DNA from 2 places in the Psychrobacillus sp. MER TA 171 genome. Region 2 is predicted to be linked to the other one. Evidence: riboswitches for the same ligand, from Rfam matches in the RefSeq annotation. Region 2 holds a riboswitch; the other holds the start of a gene.
The links. Region 2 has a riboswitch for lysine ahead of M3627_RS06845 (aspartate kinase). Riboswitches for the same ligand answer to the same signal wherever they lie in the genome.

Region 1 (5,134 bases), on a different contig from region 2:
GCTTATATTCAGTCAGTTTGTGAGGTTTTATCTAAACAGGCTTCCGAGGTGCTTGTTGTATTCAATAATAACTCTGGTGGTCATGCGGCTAAAAATGCTAAAGCCTTTCAGCAAATGCTTAATATAGAATTTGATGGACTTGCGCCTAAGCAATTAAATCTTTTCGAAGGGGATTTTTAAATGGAATGGTTTTTATTAGTACTGAGCGGGCTTTTTTCAGGGACGATCGGTGCACTAGTGGGATTAGGAGGCGGGGTTATTTTAGTACCAGCCGTGCTATTCCTTGGTACGACGCTGGATTTGATTCCTAATATTACGCCTCAGAGTGTTGTAGGTTTATCTGTTGTTATGATGATTTTTATTGGTCTGTCTTCTACGCTTTCTTATATGAAGTCTAAGACGGTGGATTTTAAAAGTGGATTTATATTTTTTATAGGAAGTATCCCGGGAACCATTTTAGGTGCTTGGGTAAACAAAGGATTAGATCTCCCTTCGTTTAACCTATACTTTGGTATATTGCTTGTCATTTTATCCGTTCTTTTGCTAGTTCGTAAATATTTGAAGCCCGTTCAATGGTTTGTCAAGCATGGCAAGAAGCGTACCTTTGAGGATGGGGAAAATACATATGTATATGGATATCCAGTCTGGTTTGCACTAGCTTTAACCTTTTTTATAGGTTTTGCTTCCGGGTTGTTTGGAATTGGTGGAGGCTCGATGATTGTGCCGGCCATGATTCTATTATTTCTGTTTCCGCCCCATGTGGCAGTCGGAACGTCTATGTTTATGGTCTTTTTATCGTCTATTGTGAACTCTGCTACACATATATCTTTAGGAAACGTACCATGGCTATATACCATTCCTGTCATCCCTGCCGCCTATATTGGTGCTAAGATAGGTGCTAAGCTCAATAAAAAGCTAAACTCGGAAACGCTTGTGACAGCACTTAGAATAGTACTGCTATTGCTAGGAATAAGATCTATTATAGATGGGCTATTTTAATAAAGGCGAGCGATAGCCCGCATAAAAAAGAGGTGAGAAAGCTGAGAGAGACCATTCATATTTATCATACAAATGATTTGCATAGTCATTTAGAAAATTGGCCGTCTATCCATCACTTTCTCTCTGAAAGACGTAAAAAGCATGCAAGCGATTCCTCTCTGATATTAGATATCGGTGATCATGTGGATCGCTCGAATATATACACAGAGGGGACACTTGGGAAGGGGAACGTGAAGCTCTTAAATGAAGCCCGATATGATTATGCAACGATTGGAAACAATGAAGGAATCACATTGAGTCACGAAGAATTGGATTCATTATATGAACAGGCTAAATTCGAGGTCATAGTTTCCAATTTTACGGATTTGGAAGGGAATATCCCTAGGTGGGTGAAGCCTTATAAAATTCATCAGACGGCCTCTGGAATACGAATTGGGATTATAGCTGCTACTGCGGATTATAGTGTTTATTATGAAAAGCTTGGGTGGAGATTGCAGGATCCTCTTCCTAGACTGCAGGCAGTTGCTGATCAGATTTCTCCTCATGTCGATGTCCTTATTTGTATGTCTCATTTAGGAAAGTCTAAGGATGAAGAGCTATGTGAGCTGATACCGTCTCTGGACTTAATTTTAGGAGCACACACGCATCATTTGTTCGAGGAAGGGAAAATGGTTGGGAATACATTGCAGGCCGCTACAGGGAAATTTGGGATGTATGTGGGCTATGTGAGTCTTGAATATGACCATTCCATGAAAAGAGTTGTTTCTAAACAGGCTGTTGTCTACCCTACAGACGAGTTGCCAGTCCCTCAAAATGCAGGACACACGATGGAAAATTGGGAGCGAATCGGTAAAGAAAAGCTATCTTATCCTGTTTTTACAAGCAATTCCTTGTTAAAAAAAGAGTGGTTCAATGGGTCTGAGTTAGCGAATTTCTTTGGAAAGGCATTGCTAGCATACACGAATGCAGATTGTGCCATGTTTCCTGCAGGAATTTTCTTAAAGGATTTACCGGAGGGACCTGTCACTGCTTGGGATCTACATCAATGCCTGCCTCACCCCATTAATCCATGTATCGTTACATTAAGTGGAGCTGAGCTGCTAGAGGTGATGGAGCTTTCAAAAAACGAAAAATGGCCAAATTTAGAAGTGAAGGGTCTCGGATTTCGTGGTAAGTATTTAGGGGCTATTTTATTTGAACAGGTTGAACAAGATATGCATGGGCAGCTTTTGATTAAAGGTGAGCCATTAACGCTACATCAAACGTACCGACTGGCGACGCTAGACATGTTTACTTTTGGATTTTTCTTTCCTTCCTTTAAGACCGCGAAGAAACAATATATTATGCCAGAAACTATTCGGGACGTTATAAAATGGTATGGAATAAAGGAAGAGCATAAATGTAGGGCATAATAGACCTCCTCGTTACATAAAAGTAATGAGGAGGTTTTTTCGTTGTTTTATCGCAAAAAGAAGAAGCGTTTCATATTTTTTAGCACTCAACGCAAATTAGCCATCTTTTTAACATGCTTTTTATTGTCAGTGGCTTGGGTATTCTATTATATAAATGCGCAACTAACTCCCACTTACTTACAATATGCTGAAGTGCAAACGAACAAGATTGCATCTATGGTAATAAGTAAGGCGATTAACTCGCGTACGGCAAATGTTCTAGATGTAAACGATATTATTGAAGAGGTTCCTTCGGATAGCAAAAATATGGTCACAACCAAATTCAATACAGAAATTATTAACCGAGTGCTATCTGATACAAATAGTTTAGTACAATCCCATTTAGAACAGGCTGAACAAGGGAATTTATCAAGTCTTCCTTACTTGGATGATATTGAGTATGATAAGCAAACAATGGAAGACCAAGGTGGAGTCGTATTTTTTGTTCCGATGGGGCAAGCAACGAATATACCTTTGATCGGGAACTTAGGTCCAAAAATACCTATTCGATTCCACGTGATCGGAAACGTTCAGTCAAATGTGGTGCCTACTATTACCGAGTTCGGTATTAATAATGCGTATGTAGAAATTAGTATCCACATTAAGGTGAATGTACAAATCATCGTCCCGCTTGCTAGTAAAATGAGTGTAGTGGAACAGAATATACCAGTAGCCATGGGTCTAGTTCAAGGGCAGGTTCCTCACATTTATACAGGTGGGGATGGGTCGGCTGCTCCATCGGTGGAGGTACCTATACCGTTACCGGAAGATTAAAAAAACTTCATTTTTCTTAAATTACTGTTAGAATAGATAAAAATGAATAATAAATAGGTAGAGGCCGCATTGCTTAATAGTATGTTACGGGAGGGTGACTCCAAGGATCGTAATAGAAAGGAAGTTTTGCCGAAACTAAGTATGTCTAGTCAAGGATGCTTAGTTGGGGTTATTTTGAACAAGAATAACACTGTCATGTATATGGGGACATATAGATGGGGAGCTACAAAAGTGAAACAAAGTGTTATAACTAAAATTTCATGTATAAGCCAACCTATAAAATACTATAGGTTGGCTTTTCTATTTTCAAGGAGGAACAGTTTTGGAGAATACAATTTTTTCGTTAGTGCCACCGCTATTGGCAATCATCATGGTTTTATTGACAAAAAGGGTCTTGTTATCGTTAGGAGCAGGTATTCTTTCTGCAGCCTTACTAGTAGAGGAATTTAGCCCTGTTGGATCTTTGTTAATGTTATGGAATTCCTTTAAAATCTCTTTTTGGGATGGGGGTTTAAATGTATATAACATATATATTTTATTGTTCATTCTCTTGTTAGGTGTAGTTACTGCTTTTGTCAGCCTGTCAGGAGGAAGCACAGCTTTCGCTAATTGGGCGATCAAGCGAATTAAAACGAAAAGAGGCTCTAAACTATTAACAGCCTTTTTAGGAATCATTATTTTTGTGGACGATTATTTTAATGCATTAGCAGTAGGGCAAATTGCAAGACCAATTACGGATTCGCATAAGGTTTCTCGTGCAAAGCTAGCCTATTTCATCGATTCTACATCAGCACCGATATGTGTAATCTCACCAGTTTCTAGCTGGGGAGCATTTTTGATAAGCCAGCTAGGTGTTATTTTCACAACACATGCTGTAACAGAATATACTCCGCTAGAAGCTTTTATCACAATGGCGCCTATGAACTTCTATGTAATAGCTACTTTGGCGATCGTATTCTTTACGGCTTGGACAGATTTTGATTTATTTGAGATGAAGAAGCATGAAAAGCGTGCGAAGGAAACAGGAGTATTATTTGATCCTAATAAAACTAATCCGGGAGATATGGATGGAGATTTTCCTGACAATCAGTATGGGAAAGTGATCGATTTATTACTTCCAATCATCTCTCTAGTAGTGGTGACGTTAGGGTTGATGTTCTGGACGGGCTATCAGTTGTCCGGAGGAAGTTTAGATATATTTGTCATCTTTGAAAATACAGATGTTCCTTTTTCATTATTTATAGCTGGATTGGTAGCAAGTATTTTAGCTTTCCTGTTATACGCTCGCCAATTCAAGGTTAACCCAAATGCTAACATGAGCTACGTGTGGAAGGCTTTACGTACAGGCATTCAATCTATGCTTCCTGCCATTTTGATTCTTGTATTCGCATGGGCATTATCTTACCTTATTACAGCCTTAGAAACAGGTGCATTCCTTGCAACGATTGTTACAGAAAATAATATCCCAGTAGGTATTATTCCAGTATTACTGTTTGTGCTGACTGCTTTTATGGCCTTTGCTACAGGTTCATCCTGGGGTTCGTTTGGTATCTTGCTTCCGATTGGTGCAAGCATTATTATGGCAATCGATCCTCAGCTATTGCTACCAGTATTAGCAGCAGTATTGGCAGGAGCAGTTTTCGGAGACCATTGTTCACCGATTTCGGACACTACGATCATGTCGGCTACGGGAGCTGGAGTTAATGTCATTGATCATGTGATGACACAGCTGCCTTATGCAATAACTAGTGCGATAATAGCTGCAATCGGATACTTAGTATTAGGATTGACAGGCTCTGTCATGATAGGATTAATAACAGTAGTAGGAATCCTCATTCTATTATTTGGGTTTTGGACCCTTAGTAATAAAAGTGGGAACAAGTATTCTATTTAGCTTTTTTAGAAGGTTG
Region 2 (5,134 bases):
ATATTCGTCCGATTTACTCTGGAAAAGCATTTGAAAAAGTGAAAGTAAAAGACGGAATCGATTTTATAACTGTTCGTCCTAATAACATTGCTCCACTTGCAAAAGACGATAGTAAATCTGTCGACGTTTCATCGTTATCAGTAGAAATTACAAACCTTCGTACTGTTATTAAAGAAGTGGTACGCAAATCTTCTGAAGGTGTTGACTTATCTGAAGCGAAGGTTGTTATTGCTGGAGGACGTGGAGTGAAGAGTGAGGAAGGCTTCGGACCATTGAAAGAGCTTGCTGACGTATTAGGTGGTGCAGTTGGAGCTTCTCGTGGAGCTTGTGACGCTGACTACTGTGATTATTCACTACAGATCGGTCAAACAGGAAAAGTGGTAACTCCAGATCTTTATATCGCTGTTGGTATTTCAGGGGCAATTCAGCATTTAGCAGGAATGTCTAACTCGAAAATCATTGTAGCAATTAACAAGGATCCAGAAGCAAACATTTTCAAGGTTGCTGATTATGGAATTGTTGGAGACTTGTTTGAAGTTCTTCCAATGCTTACAGAAGAATTCAAAAAGCTTAAAGTAAATGCATAAGAAAATACTCGGCTCCTATTGGGCCGAGTTTTTTATGGATATGGTTATATAGAAGTGTGTAAGCTAAATTGTAGATGTAGCTTTTTTTGTCTGCTATAATCAGTTTAGAGTTACTAAAGGAGGAATTATTTATGGCAATTGTACATGGAACAGATCAAACCTTCTCACAAGAAGTAGAAAAAGGATTAGTATTAGTAGATTTTTGGGCAACATGGTGCGGACCTTGTAAAATGATTGCTCCAGTTTTAGAAGAAATGGACGCTGAAATGAGCGATAAAGTTAAAATCGTAAAAGTAGACGTTGACGAGAACCAAGCAACTGCAAGTCAATTTGGAATCATGTCTATTCCAACATTAGTGTTATTCAAGGATGGTCAACCAGTAGATAAAGCGGTTGGTTTCCAACCAAAAGAAGCACTAGTTCAATTCGTTGAGAAAAACGCATAATAATAAAAACCGGGTCCTCTATGGTTCCCGGTTTTTTTAAACAGGTGATGAGATGAACGAACTTATACAACAAAAGTGTGCAATTTTGCCAGATCAACCAGGCTGTTATTTGATGAAGGATCGACAAGGCGTCATTATATATGTAGGTAAAGCAAAGATATTAAAAAATCGTGTACGATCTTATTTTACGGGATCACATGACGGAAAAACTCAAAGATTAGTACAAGAAATAGTCGACTTCGAATATATCGTTACATCATCCGAGTTAGAGGCACTAATTCTAGAACTCCATCTCATTAAAAAGCATGACCCAAAATACAATGTCATGCTTAAGGATGATAAAACGTATCCATATATAAAAATTACTGCAGAAAAGAATCCTAAGCTCATCATTACGAGACAAGTAAAAAAGGATAAGGGTAAATATTTTGGACCATATCCAAATTCTCATTCTGCTCATGAAACAAAAAAATTACTGGATAGATTATATCCATTAAGAAAGTGTCAAAAGCTACCTAGCCAAGTTTGCTTGTATTACCATATCGGACAATGCCTTGCCCCTTGCGTAAAAGAAATTGAAGAGGAAACATACACCGAAATTATTCATGGAATCTCTAGTTTTTTAAACGGTGGCCATGCAGCGGTCAAGAAAGAGCTAACTGAAAAAATGAATGCAGCAGCAGAACAGCTGGAGTTTGAACGTGCAAAAGAGTACCGCGATCAAATAGCACATATTGATCAAGTGATGGAAAAACAAAAAATGACGATGAATGATTTCACAAATCGTGATATTTTCGGATACACAGTAGATAAGGGATGGATGTGTGTCCAAGTGTTTTTTGTACGTCAAGGAAAGTTGATAGAAAGAGATGTTTCTCTTTTCCCAATTTACCGTGACCCGGAGGAAGAATTTCTTACCTTTTTAGGTCAGTTCTACTCCAAACCAGAGCATATTAAACCAAAGGAAATATTTGTACCTAATACGACTGATTTAGAGTTAGCCTCTGAGTTGTTGGAAATGAAGGTTATTATTCCTCAAAAGGGTTCCAAAAAGAACCTAGTGGATTTAGCGCAAAAAAATGCTGCGATAGCTTTGAAAGAAAAGTTCCACTTGATTGAACGACAAGAGGAACGAACTGTAGGGGCATTAGAAGAACTAGGTAGTCTTATGGGAATTGCTATGCCAAGCAGAATTGAGGCCTTTGATAATTCTCATATTCACGGTACCGATGCGGTTTCTGCCATGGTTGTATTCGTTGATGGCAGAGCATACAAAAAAGACTATCGGAAGTATAAAACGAAAACTGCAGCAAAGCATGATGACTATGGCGCGATGCGTGAGGTCGTTCGTAGACGTTACACTCGTGTGCTAAAAGAGAGATTGCCTCTACCTGATTTAATCATTATTGATGGAGGTAAAGGACAAATAGAAGCAGCGAGAGAAATTATAGAGGATGAACTTGGCTTAGATATTCCAATTGCAGGACTAGCAAAAGATGCCAAACATCAAACATCCTCCTTGTTATATGGTGACCCATTAGCGATTATCCCGATGAAAAGAACAAGTGAAGCATTCTATCTTCTTCAAAGAATTCAAGATGAGGTCCATCGATTTGCAATTACTTTCCATCGACAACAGAGAGGGAAACATACAATTGCCTCCTCGTTAGATGGAATTGAAGGAATAGGTCCAAAACGGAAGAAAATGCTTCTTAAGCATTTTGGCTCCCTCAAACGAATGCAAGCTGCATCACGAGAAGAACTAATAGAATCTGGACTCCCTAGTAAATTAGCCGATAATCTAATGGCTCATTTTCAGAAAAATTTATTGTCTTCTGAATAATCTTATGTTATCTTTAAAACAATTTAATATTCACTATTCAAACAGTGAAGGTAGAGGTGCGAATTGCAAGAGTACTAATCGTGAGGATGAAAGATCCTACGACCGATTAAGAAAGGGTTGTTCGCCGAAACATAGAAAAGCTTTTCCTTTCCTATGTTGGTTCTGTATTTAAGAGATGCAGGACTGTCAGAATATATATATTCTGGAGGGCTATCTCACATGGGCAATCATTGTTGACCGTGTATGAGAAGAGTTAGCTTTCCGCAAATATGTGGAAAGCTTTTTTTATTGTTTAGGAAATTATAAGATTATGAACCTGTGGATAAGTTGATGTCTAGCGCAAGCAGCCTTGCCCCTCAGGGCAGGGATAGGCGCTTGCGCTTTTCTTGTTGTCCGCTCAAGGAGATAAAGGGGAGATAGGTTAATGAGTAAAATTGTGATGAAATTTGGTGGAACCTCTGTAGGCTCCATAGAGTTAATTGGTAACGTAGCAAAAAGGGTACAACTAGAAAAGGAGAAAGGACATGATATCGTCGTAGTTGTATCTGCAATGGGAAAAACAACAGATGACTTAGCGGAAATGGCTAGTAAAATCACTAACAATCCAACAAAAAGAGAAATGGATATGTTGCTTGCTACAGGAGAACAAGTCACTATGTCCTTACTAGCTATTCAGTTAAATGCACTTGGAGTAGAGACGCTCTCTTTAACAGGTTGGCAAGCAGGGATAGTTACGGATGAAGTACATAGAAATTCAAAAATTAAGCAATTGGATGGCCAGAAGATAAATGAGCATTTAATCGCTAATCGAGTAGTAATTGTGGCCGGCTTTCAAGGTATGTCGGAATTAGGGGAGATTACTACTTTAGGGAGAGGAGGGTCAGACACTACAGCCGTCGCCATAGCTGCAGCTATCGGAGCAGACATTTGTGATATTTATACGGATGTAGATGGTGTTTATACGTCAGATCCACGCTACGTATCTCATGCAAGAAAACTAGAACAGCTAGAATATGATGAGATGCTGGAGTTAGCTCATTTAGGAGCTGGAGTGCTGCACCCAAGAGCAGTGGAATTCGCAAAAAACTATAAGATTCCATTACGAGTACGTTCAAGCTATGAAGAAACGGAAGGAACCATTTTAAAGGAGGAAGTAGATGTGGAGAATAATTTAGTAGTACGAGGGGTAGCTTTTGAATCAGATATAGTACGTTTAACGATTGAGTATACAGTGCCTTTTAATGGTTCACTCGCTTCCATATTTACTACCCTTGCCAATAACCATATTGATGTAGATATTATTGTTCAGTCGATTGTCGAAGGAATGAAGCCTACCGTTTCCTTTTCTATAAAAAAAGAATCTCTTTCGGAAGCAATTCACGTTTTAGAGAAAACGAAACAGAATCTAGGTTTTACCTTTGCGGATTTTGAGGTGGGTTTAGCTAAGGTATCTATTGTAGGTTCAGGGATGGTATCTAATCCTGGTGTCGCTGCACAAATGTTCGACCGATTAAGCAAGGAAAACATACCAGTTAAAATGGTTAGTACCTCAGAAATAAAGGTTTCAGTTGTAGTGCCTCAAGGCAATATGATTCAAGCAGCGAATGCACTCCATGATGAATTTGATTTGGCTATAAATTAAGTAATAATTATAGGCTATGTTAAAGGGCAGGGTTGATTTATGATACTAAGAAATCTTAAATCAGAGAGTAGAATTGATTTTTCGCCCCAGCCTGACGCTTTCCTCGGGGTAAGCGATAAGCCACCACCCACAGCAATCGCGCGTGGTTGTGATGGCTTATCTGTCTCACTCATCCCGTAGGAATCGCCGTCTGGTGCTTCAATGAATTAATGGGAACAGCTTTAATGCATGGATAAGTGCTTATAAATTTACTCGCATAAACAAAGCTTAAAACTGTCACCAACCCCAATTTCACAATCTATTTATGTTCTTAATAGCCATTTGAAAGTTCCTTTGTTTATGTTTAAAGTCACTATTAAAAGAATTGTTAGTCAAAATCAACCAATAACTTTAACAAAGCTTTATTAAAAAAAGAGAGGAAGATGGAAATTGCTCCATCCTCCTCTTTATGTATCTTTAGCGTTTACTTTTTAAGTCCCATTTAATATGGAAGGTGACCAACCCAGTTTTTTTTACAAACTCATCATAGCATTCAGTTTCATAGCCATCTATTTTTTGCTTCTGCTCTGCAAGAAAGCCAGCCTCTAATCGGTGACATCTATTAATTCCACTTTGA

Region 1: linked by a shared signal. The riboswitch ahead of M3627_RS16530 (Na+/H+ antiporter NhaC family protein) and the one ahead of M3627_RS06845 (aspartate kinase) in region 2 are both predicted to bind lysine.

The regions. Positions count from the first base shown of each region.
Region 1 is NZ_JAMAWN010000022.1:46,111-51,244, reverse strand. It holds gene M3627_RS16550 (DUF72 domain-containing protein) at 1-180, shown strand, start outside; gene M3627_RS16545 (sulfite exporter TauE/SafE family protein) at 181-999, shown strand; gene M3627_RS16540 (bifunctional metallophosphatase/5'-nucleotidase) at 1,032-2,411, shown strand; gene yunB (sporulation protein YunB) at 2,454-3,224, shown strand; lysine riboswitch at 3,275-3,458, shown strand; gene M3627_RS16530 (Na+/H+ antiporter NhaC family protein) at 3,547-5,118, shown strand.
Region 2 is NZ_JAMAWN010000005.1:80,772-85,905, forward strand. It holds gene M3627_RS06830 (electron transfer flavoprotein subunit alpha/FixB family protein) at 1-587, shown strand, start outside; gene trxA (thioredoxin) at 719-1,033, shown strand; gene uvrC (excinuclease ABC subunit UvrC) at 1,086-2,876, shown strand; lysine riboswitch at 2,920-3,097, shown strand; gene M3627_RS06845 (aspartate kinase) at 3,301-4,518, shown strand; gene M3627_RS06850 (YslB family protein) at 4,975-5,134, opposite strand, start outside.